DNA from 3 places in the Telluria sp. ZB4P34 genome. Region 2 is predicted to be linked to each of the others. Evidence: predicted binding sites of a transcription regulator. Region 2 holds the regulator's gene; each other region holds the start of a gene.
What was found. Region 2 encodes LexA, which represses DNA repair genes until DNA is damaged. Its sites were predicted from a motif close to ACTGTATNNNNATACAGT; they were not measured.
Positions count from the first base shown of each region.

Region 1: dinB (DNA polymerase IV) is a predicted target of LexA. The motif match lies at 1,541-1,558, and genes of this name have one in related genera.
Region 3: AC56KL_RS04070 (error-prone DNA polymerase) is a predicted target of LexA. The motif match lies at 1,450-1,467, and genes of this name have one in related genera.

Region 1 is NZ_JCASIF010000025.1:582-3,854, reverse strand. It holds gene AC56KL_RS22415 (S8 family peptidase) at 1-1,309, shown strand, start outside; gene dinB (DNA polymerase IV) at 1,577-2,689, shown strand; gene AC56KL_RS22405 (recombination-associated protein RdgC) at 2,779-3,273, shown strand, end outside.
Region 2 is NZ_JCASIF010000001.1:804,403-807,675, forward strand. It holds gene rplI (50S ribosomal protein L9) at 1-200, opposite strand, end outside; gene rpsR (30S ribosomal protein S18) at 237-527, opposite strand; gene priB (primosomal replication protein N) at 577-867, opposite strand; gene rpsF (30S ribosomal protein S6) at 907-1,296, opposite strand; gene lexA (transcriptional repressor LexA) at 1,593-2,225, shown strand; gene AC56KL_RS03610 (tetratricopeptide repeat protein) at 2,288-3,055, opposite strand.
Region 3 is NZ_JCASIF010000001.1:912,346-915,618, forward strand. It holds gene AC56KL_RS04070 (error-prone DNA polymerase) at 1-1,391, opposite strand, end outside; gene AC56KL_RS04075 (PhzF family phenazine biosynthesis protein) at 1,502-2,308, shown strand; gene AC56KL_RS04080 (M61 family metallopeptidase) at 2,418-3,273, shown strand, end outside.

The sequences.
Region 1 (3,273 bases), on a different contig from region 2:
GTCGACCGGCCTGGGGGTGGTCGTGGCCGTGATCGACACCGGCTACCGTCCGCACGCGGACCTCAGCGGCCAGCACCTGCCGGGCTATGACTTCATCAGCAGCGCCACCATCGGCAACGACGGCAACGGCCGCGACAGCGATCCGAGCGACCCGGGCGACTGGGTGGCCGCGGGCGAATGCGGCGCCGGCTCGCCGGCCTCGGGCTCGAGCTGGCACGGCACCCACGTGGCCGGTACCGTTGCCGCCAAGACCAACAATAGCCTGGGCGTGTCCGGCGTGGCGTACAACGCCAAGATGGTTCCAGTGCGCGTGCTCGGCAAGTGCGGCGGCTACACCTCCGACATCGCCGACGCGATCACCTGGTCCTCGGGCGGCGCCGTGACCGGCGTGCCGGCCAATGCCAACCGCGCCAAGGTGCTGAACCTGTCGCTGGGCGGCACCGGCGCCTGCGACGCCACCACCCAGACCGCGATCAACGGCGCCCGTTCGCGCGGTTCCGTCGTGGTGGTGGCAGCCGGCAACGACAACATGAATGTCAGCAATGCCAGCCCGGCGAACTGCTCCGGCGTCATCGCCGTGGCGGCCACCGGCAAGACCGGCGGCCGTGCGTCGTACTCGAACTACGGCACTCTGGTGGACGTGGCGGCGCCCGGCGGCGACGGCAGCTTCAGCGTGATCTCGACCCTGAACTCGGGCACGTCGTCGCCGGGTTCGGACAACTACGCCGGCTATCAGGGCACCTCGATGGCGACCCCGCACGTGGCCGGCGTGGCCGCGCTGATGTTCGCGGCCAAGTCGACCCTGACCCCGGACCAGGTAGAGAGCATGCTGAAGTCGACCGCGCGCACCTTCCCGGCGACCTGCTCGGGCTGCGGCACCGGCATCGTGGACGCGACCGCGGCGGTGAATGCGGCGATCGGCGGCGCCACCACGCCGACCGCTCCGACCATCAACGAAAGCGAGTCGAACAACACCACGGGCACGGCCGACCTGGTCTCGACCGCCGGCACCACCGTGAACGGCGTCATGGGCAGCTCGACCGATACGGATTACTTCCGTGTCGATCTGCCGGCAGGCAAGACCCTGAGCGCGACCTTGACCCCGAACTCGACTTCGGACTACGACCTGTACGTCTACAACAGCGCGGGTAGCCTGCTGGGCCGTAGCGAAAACGGCGCCGGCGCCGCCGACAGCGTGAGCTCGGCCAATACCGGCACCACTGCGTCGATCCGCTACGTGCGCGTCGTGTACTACAGCGGCGGCACCGGCTCGACCAGCGGCAAGTACACGCTGAAGACCAACTGGTAAGTTCAGGACGAAGCGGCGCGGCTCCCCTGCGCCGTCTTCATCCGGGAACGCGCGGCATGCCGCGCGTTCTTTTTTAGTGGCGACGCCGGCAAATTGGTTTTGTAGGGTGGTCGGCTTCGCCGGCCGCGCGTTCAAACAGATTATGTGCTGCCACAACGCAACAGTGCGTTGAACGCGCGGTCGGCAGAGCCGACCACCCTACGGCTTGCAGTATTTCCACTTTCCACGGATACTGTATGCAATTACAGTAGTCGGCTCCGCCGTCACGTGAACGCTCCGCTCCGTAAAATCATCCACTGCGATTGCGACTGCTTCTACGCATCGGTCGAGATGCGCGACGACCCGTCGCTGCGCGGGCGTCCGCTCGCGGTCGGCGGACGTCCCGACCAGCGCGGCGTGGTCGCCACCTGCAACTACGAGGCGCGCCGCTACGGCATCCATTCGGCCATGGCCACGGCCCAGGCCATGAAACTGTGCCCGCAGCTGCTGGTGATTCCGCCGGCGATGGAAAAGTACCGCATCGCCTCGCGCCAGATCATGGATATCTATGCCGACTACACCGAACTGGTGGAGCCGCTCTCGCTCGACGAGGCCTACCTCGACGTCAGCGATTCGCCCCACTGCAAGGGCAGCGCCACCCTGATCGCGCAGGAAATCCGGCAGCGCATTGTCGAGACCGTCGGCATCACCGCCTCGGCCGGGGTGGCGCCGAACAAGTTTGTGGCCAAGATCGCCAGCGACTGGAACAAGCCGGACGGCCTGTTCCTGGTGCGCCCGGACGAGGTGGACGCCTTCGTTGCCGCGCTGCCGGTGAAAAAGCTGTACGGCGTGGGCAAGGTGACAGCCGAGAAGATGAACCGGCTCGGCCTGCAGACCTGCGCCGACATGCGTAGCTGGAGCATCGAGCGTCTGACCGAGCATTTCGGCAGCTTCGGCTACCGGCTGCACAAGCTGTGCCGCGGCATCGACGAGCGCGAAGTGAACACCTCGCGCGAGCGCAAGTCGATCAGCACGGAAGAGACCTACACGCCGGACGTGCCCGACCTGGATGCCTGCCTGCGCCTGCTGCCCGACCTCTACGAACACCTGCTCGGCCGCATCAAGCGCAACGGCGCCGACAAGTTCATCAACAAGCTCTTCGTGAAGATCAAGTTCTCGGACTTCCAGCAGACCACGGTCGAGTGTGTTGGCTATGCGCCACATATCCCGACCTATGCGCGGCTGATGGAGACCGGCTGGGCACGCCATGGCCGTCCGGTGCGGCTGCTGGGTGTGGGCGTGCGCCTGAGCGACACTGAAACGGCGGAGCAACTGCGCCTGTTTGAGGATGCGCTACCCGCCGCCATCGTCGAGCTTGTTGGTGACCCGGCAATAGATTAATTTTTTCCCCCACCTGCGGGACGAAATTTCCGCGCGGCAGCGTAGAATGTCGTTCCCCAGAATTTTTAGAAACAATCGGATAACAGCGTATGTGGTTCAAGAATCTCCAGATTTATCGCCTGCCCGCTCCCTGGGCATTCAACCCGGAACAGATGGAAGAAGCACTGCAGTCGCAGGCTTTCACGCCCGCGAGCAGCAATGAACTGCTGCGCCAGGGCTGGGATTCGCCACGCGGCAACGGCAAGCTGGTCCATGTCGTCAACAAGCAGATGCTGATGATGCTGGGCACCGAGAAGAAGCTGCTGCCGAGCTCGGTCATCAACCAGGTCGCCAAGGCCAAGGCCGCCGAACTGGAAGAGCAGCAGGGTTTCGCGCCGGGTAAGAAGGCGATGAAGGAACTGAAGGAACGCGTGGCCGACGAACTGCTGCCGCGCGCCTTCTCGATCCGCAGCAACGTGTGGGTCTGGATCGACCCGGTCAACGGCTGGCTGGTGGTGGATGCCGCCAGCCCGTCGAAGGCGGACGACGTCATCAAGCTGCTGCTGAAAGCAGTGGACCGCATGCCGCTCGAATCGCTGCGCGTG
Region 2 (3,273 bases):
GCCTGGGCAGCCGACAGCTTTGCAGCTGCTGCTTTTTCCAGTTCGGCGCGCTTGACTTCGAACTCGGCCACGGCAGCCTGGGTGGCGCGGCGCGCCATCTTTTGCGGGATCAGGAAGTTACGTGCGTAACCGTCCTTGACCTTGACCACGTCGCCCAGGTTGCCGACGTTAACAACTTTTTCCAAAAGGATAATTTGCATTTTTTTCTCCAGAAGTTCTGATCTGTTCGCCGCGGATTAACCGTGGTGCAGGTCGGTGTACGGCAGCAGCGCGAGGTAGCGTGCGCGCTTGATGGCGGTGTCGACCTGGCGCTGGTAGTGCGCCTTGGTACCGGTCAGACGTGCCGGCATGATCTTGCCGTTTTCCTGGACGAAGTCCTTCAGGGTGTCGACGTCTTTGTAATCGACCTGTTCCACGTTTGCAGCGGTGAAGCGGCAGAACTTCTTGCGCTTGAACAGCGGATTCTGCTGCTTGCGCTTGAGTTTTTCTTTAGCTTTGTTTTTGTCGAACTTTTTACCGAATGCCATTTTTGAGGCTCCTGTATCTGTAATCTAAATTGGCCGTGTCGCTGGGCGACTATGCGGCACTGAAATCAACGATGTGAAACACCAAGGCTTTGCTGTTGCGGCCTTTCCTTGCAAGGAATCCTTCGAAGCGGTAAGCGGCGCCGAGTTCGGCGCTGGCGACCTTGCCTGAAATCTCGCCCGCGGCCAGCGCGGGAAGCTCAAACTCGACCAGCCTTGCCACCCCTGCTTCCTGCTGCTGCGAACTGTGCTGCAGCATTGCGCCCACGATGGGAACGCCGGCCGGGGTAAAACGCAGTACGTCTCGCTCCGCGATGGTCGCGATGAGCTGGAACCGGTTCACTGCGCTGTGTCGCTTCTTGCTGAATTCCTCAGGAAAACCTTAGGCAGCGGCGGCGGCCGGGGCAGGGGCTGCTGCTTCTGCGCGGTGGCTCTTGGCTGCGTCTTCGCGCTGGACCGACTTCATCATCGGCGACGGTGCGGTTTCGGCCTTCTTCATCTTGACGGTCAGGTGACGCAGGACGGCATCGTTGAACTTGAATGCGGTTTCCAGCTCGACCAGGGTCTCGTTGTCGCACTCGATGTTCATGCAGATGTAGTGGGCTTTCGGCAGCTTCTGGATCTGGTAAGCCATCTGGCGACGGCCCCAGTCTTCCACGCGATGGATGTTACCGCCGCGGCTGCTCACCGTGGCCTTGTAACGCTCAATCATCGCCGGGACTTGCTCGCTCTGGTCCGGGTGGACGATAAAAACGATTTCATAATGACGCATGCAACACTCCTTAAGGACGTTTAAACAAATGCCCACCTCGGCGTCAAGACGAGTGTGGGAAGGGGTAAGCCGAACATTATAGCCGGAAAAATGTGCAGTTGGGAAGGTGGAGCGTGTTTGCGAAGCCAGATGAGCCGGCATGAAGCAAGGAATGATGCGTGCATCCCGCCACAGTTACGTCCATCGGAACCGCATTGCACAAATTTTTCACACTTTTCCCGTGTTTGCCCTTGCGTATATCAGAATACTGTACAAAAATACAGTCTGCTCTTACAACCATTTGCCGTAAAACATCCATGCTCAAGCTCACCCCAAGGCAAGAACAGATCCTTAACCTGATCAAGGAAGCGATCGAGAACACCGGTTTCCCGCCGACCCGCGCCGAAATCGCGGCCGAGCTGGGCTTCAAGTCGGCCAATGCGGCCGAGGAGCACCTGCAGGCGCTGGCGCGCAAGGGCGCGATCGAGATCTCGCCCGGCACCTCGCGCGGCATCCGCCTCGTCGGCGCCTCGGTCGAACAGGTCCCGATGCCGCCGCCGAACCTGATGATGTCGCTGCCGCTGGTCGGCCGCGTCGCCGCCGGTTCACCGATCCTGGCCCAGGAACACGTGGAAGCCACCTATTCCGTCGATGCGGCCATGTTCTCGGCGCGGCCGGACTTCCTGCTGAAGGTCAAGGGCTGGTCGATGCGCGACGCCGGCATTTGCGACGGCGACTTCCTGGCGGTGAAGAAGATCGACAGCGCCAAGAACGGCCAGATCGTGGTGGCACGGCTGGGCGAGGAAGTGACGGTCAAGCGCTACCGCAAGACCGGCAACCTGGTCGAGCTGCTGCCGGAAAATCCCGATTTCAAGGTGATCCAGGTGAGCCCGGAAGACGAGTTCGCACTGGAAGGCCTGGCCGTCGGCCTGATGCGCAGCTGGCACTAAGGCTCGCACTCAGGCTGGACTGCGGCCGGTGCGGGCTTACCCGCGCCGCGCCGCCAGGCGGCTTATTGGATCTTCTTGTCCGCCCAGTAGGAGTCTTTCTTGGCGGACTTTACCATCTTGTTGTGCTCTTCCACGTAGGCCTCGGTCGCCGAGCGCCACGCCGCGAAGTCGGCCAGCACCAGCTTCGAGCTCACCTTCGCTTCCTCGCTCAGGTTTTCCTGCAGTTGCGCGAGGTAGGCCGTTGACTTCTCGACCTCTTCCTTGTTCATCAGCTTCTGGATGTCGGCAGGGATGCGCTTGGTCAGGGGCATTGCCTCGTTCAGGTTGGTGACGAACTTGTTGTAGCACTGCTGCCACACGCCCACCGCCGCACCGATGCGGTCGATGTCCGCGTTGACCTTCGACATCGCGGGGATCCGCGGCGCCACGCAACGGAATTCGCCCGACTTCAGGTCTTCGCCGTCGTAGCCGCTGATCCAGTAGTCGATCTCTTTCCTGCGCTTGAGGCGCTGGTCCATCAGTTCCAGCGAAGCGGCGGCTACCTTGTTGCCCTTCGCAGCCGCCTTCCTGAACAGCGCCTCGGCCTTGGCTTCGTCGACCTGCCCTGCTTCGCCGTACCAGTACATCTGGCCCAGCGCCTGTTGCGCCTCGGGATTACCGGCATTGGCCAGCTTGGTATAGATCTTCAGCGCCGCCGGGTAGTCCTTTTTCTGGAACAGGGCGTTGGCATCTTCCAGCTCGCCGGCATAGGCGGCGCCGCACAGCAGCAGGGATGCAAGGAACAGCTTGGTCTTCATGGGCGGATCGAGGAGGTGAAAAAGAAATCCCATGATAGCGGCAATCCGGGGCCCGGCTCAACCGCTGAAACAAAAAGCGTGGCACGCTTCTCGTAGGGCGGGCGGCTACACCCCGGAGGCCGGTACACCCGCGGCGTGAACGCCGCCCGCGCGTTCAACTCACATTCGAGCTGAGGCGCAGCTCAAACACTGTCTGAACGCGCTGGCGGCGGTGACGCCAGCGCTGATCCAGCGCACGGGTGGAGCCGCCC
Region 3 (3,273 bases), 110 kb from region 2:
TGGGTCTTGGCCACCTTCTCGACGATGGCCAGGTCGATGCCGAGCGCCCGTCCGCTGTCGCGCAGCGCGCTCTTTGGACGGTAGCTGATCACCACCGCCGCCAGCGCCGCGCGCTCGCGCCCGTATTTTTGATAGATGTACTGGATGACTTCTTCGCGGCGCTGGTGCTCGAAGTCGACGTCGATGTCGGGCGGTTCGTTGCGCTCCTTCGAGATGAAGCGCTCGAACAGCAGGCTGGCGCGCGCCGGGTCGACTTCGGTGATGCCGAGGCAGTAGCACACGGCCGAGTTGGCGGCCGAACCGCGTCCCTGGCACAGGATGTGCTGCGAGCGTGCGAAGCGCACGATGTCGTACACGGTGAGGAAGTAGTGCTCGTACTTCATCTCGGCGATCAGCTGCAGTTCGTGCTCGACCTGGGCCTGCACCTTGGCGGGGATGCCGTCGCGGAAGCGCCGGTGCGCGCCGATATAGGTCTCCTGGCGCAGGAAGCTGCGGGCATCGTGGCCGGGCGGGACCACTTCGTCCGGGTATTCGTAGCGCAGCTCGTCGAGCGAGAAGGTACACAGGCGCGCGATGCGCACCGTCTCGGCCAGCGCCTCGCGCCCGTAGATGTTCGACAGGCGCAGGCGCGAACGCAGGTGCTGCTCGGCGTTCTGGGCCAGGCCGTAGCCGCAATCGGCCACTGGCTTCTTCAGGCGGGTGGCGGTGAGCGTGTCCTGCAGGGGCTTGCGCGAGCGCACATGCATCACCACGTGACCGAGCGCCGTGATCGGCAGGCCGTGCTGCCAGCCCACCTCTTCCACCGTCTCGCGGTGCGCCTCGTCGAAAGCACGGTGCAGCAGCACCAGGCCGAGCCAGGCGCGGCCCGGGAAGGCGGTGGCCATCCACGCGGCCTGGGCGTGCAGGCGGTCGACGTCGAGCGCTTCGTGCGAAGGATAATGCGGCAGCAGGATCGCCAGGCAGTCGGGCATGTGCTTCAGGTGCGCGTAGGCGGGCGCGGGCCGGGCCAGGTCGTCCGGCGTGAGGAAGTAGGTCCCCTTCCCGCTACGGGTGCGGCCCAGGGTGATCAGCTCCGCCAGGTTGCCGTAGCCGTTGCGGTTCTTGGCCAGCAGCACCAGGGAGAGCGCGGGGCTGCCGTCCGCGTTCTTCAGGTGAAAGTGGGCGCCGATCACCAGCGGCAACCCGGCCTTCTTCGCCTCGGCATGGGCGCGCACCACGCCGGCCAGGGAGCATTCGTCGGTCAAGGCCAGCGCGAAATAATCGAGCTGCACCGCCCGCGCCACCAGTTCCTCCGCATGCGAGGCGCCTTCGAGGAAGGAGAAGTTCGACAGGCAGAACAGCTCCGCATATGGAGGCAGTACCTGGGGTGGCGTGGAGAGCGGATCGGTCATCGGCAGAGGGTGAACAAACGCGAGGCAAAGGGGATACAATGCTAGTCAAACCAGCAATACTGTATAAAAACACAGTATAACCGAGACGATCCGTTCAGCAAGGAAATACGATGCAGATTCGTGCCCTGAAGTGTTTCGGCGAGCACGCCGGCGGCGGCAACCCGGCCCTCGTCATCGAGGGCGACCGCTCGAACGAGGAAGCACGCCGCGCCCTGGCGCGGGCGCGCAACACGACCTGCGTCTTCCTCGATGGCGACGTGGTCGACTTCTACTATCCGCCCATGCGCAGCCCGCTGTGCCTGCACGCGACCCTGGCGGTGGCGCATGTGCTCTTCGCGCGCCATCCCGACGCCCCGCAGCTGGGGGTGACGACGGCGATGCGCGGCCAGCGCCTGGAACTGCTGCGCGGCGGCGACGGCTGTTACATTCGCCTGCAGGCGCAACAGGTCGCGCAGCCCCTACTTGCGCCCGGCCTCCCGGCGCGCCTGCTGGCGGCCCCCGGCCTGGCGCTGGCCTCGCCGCCGCAGGTGGCCTCGGTCGGCAGCCCGAAGCTGCTGGTCGAAGTGCCGGACGCCGCCACCCTGCATGGCCTGCGGCCGGACCTGGAGGCGATCACCGCATGGGGCAAGACGCTTGGGGTGAACGGTATCTACGCCTGGTGCCGCCTGGCCGATGGCCGATTCGAAGGACGCAACTTCAACCACCTCGATCCGGCGCTCGAAGACAGCGCCACCGGCGTGGCGGCGGGCGCGCTCACGGCGCTGCTCGGACACGGCGTCACGCTGCTGCAGGGACGCGCCACGGGCCAGTCCTGCCTGATCCGTACACAGGTGGAGCAAGGCGCCATCCTGGTCGGCGGCCGCGCCGAGCCGGACGCCGTGGTGACCAGCATCGCCGGCGACGCTGCCGGGTCCTAGGGCCTGTACGTACAGGCAAAGATGCTGTCCGTCCAGCAAAAGCTGCGCTACACTTCCGCGCATACCCACTAGAGCTCAGGCAGAGCCCACACCACACCACACCGCGGACATGAAACCACCCTTCCTTGCCTACACCCTCCCCCTGATCATGCTCGGCGCCAGTGCCACCGCACGCGCCGACGTCGATTACCAGCTGCGCATTACCAATGCGGCACAGCACCTGGCCGAAGTGCGCGCCACCTTCCCGGCGACCACCGGCAGCACGCTGGACGTGCAGATGCCGAACTGGCGCACCGGCCGCTACAACATGCTCAACCTGGCCAACGGCTTGCGCCTGTTCAAGGCCTTCGATGCCAAGGGCCAGCCGCTGGCGGTCGCCAAGACCGACAAGGGCACCTGGCAGGTCCGTACCAAGCCGGGCGACGCGGTGACCGTGCAGTACGAGCTGTACGCCAACCTGCTGGGCGAGCGCACCCGCCACATCGACGAGACCCACGCCTACCTGGACGCCAGCGGCGTGTTCGTCTACGCGGCGCCCTTCCGCAAGGAACCGGTCAAGGTCAAGCTGGACGTGCCGCAGGGCTGGAAGTCGCGCTCGGGCATGGACGCGGGCAACTGCGACCATTGCTTCGTTGCGCCCAACTACGACGTGCTGGTCGACGCGCCGATCGAGACCGGCATCCACGAGTTCTACAGCGACAAGGTCGATGGCCGCAACATCGAACTGGCGATCTGGGGCCGCGGCAACCACGACGGCAAGCAGATGATGACGGACCTGAAGAAGATCGTCGCCGAGACCGCGAAGATGTACGATAACAAGTATCCCTTCCAGCGCTACCTGTTCATCGTCCACGCCACCGACGGCGTCGGCGGCGCCACCGAGCACGCCAATTCCACCGTCATCCAGAAGCCGCGCTGGACCTTCGCGCCGCGCAAGCCCTACCTCGACTTCCTGCGCGTGGCCG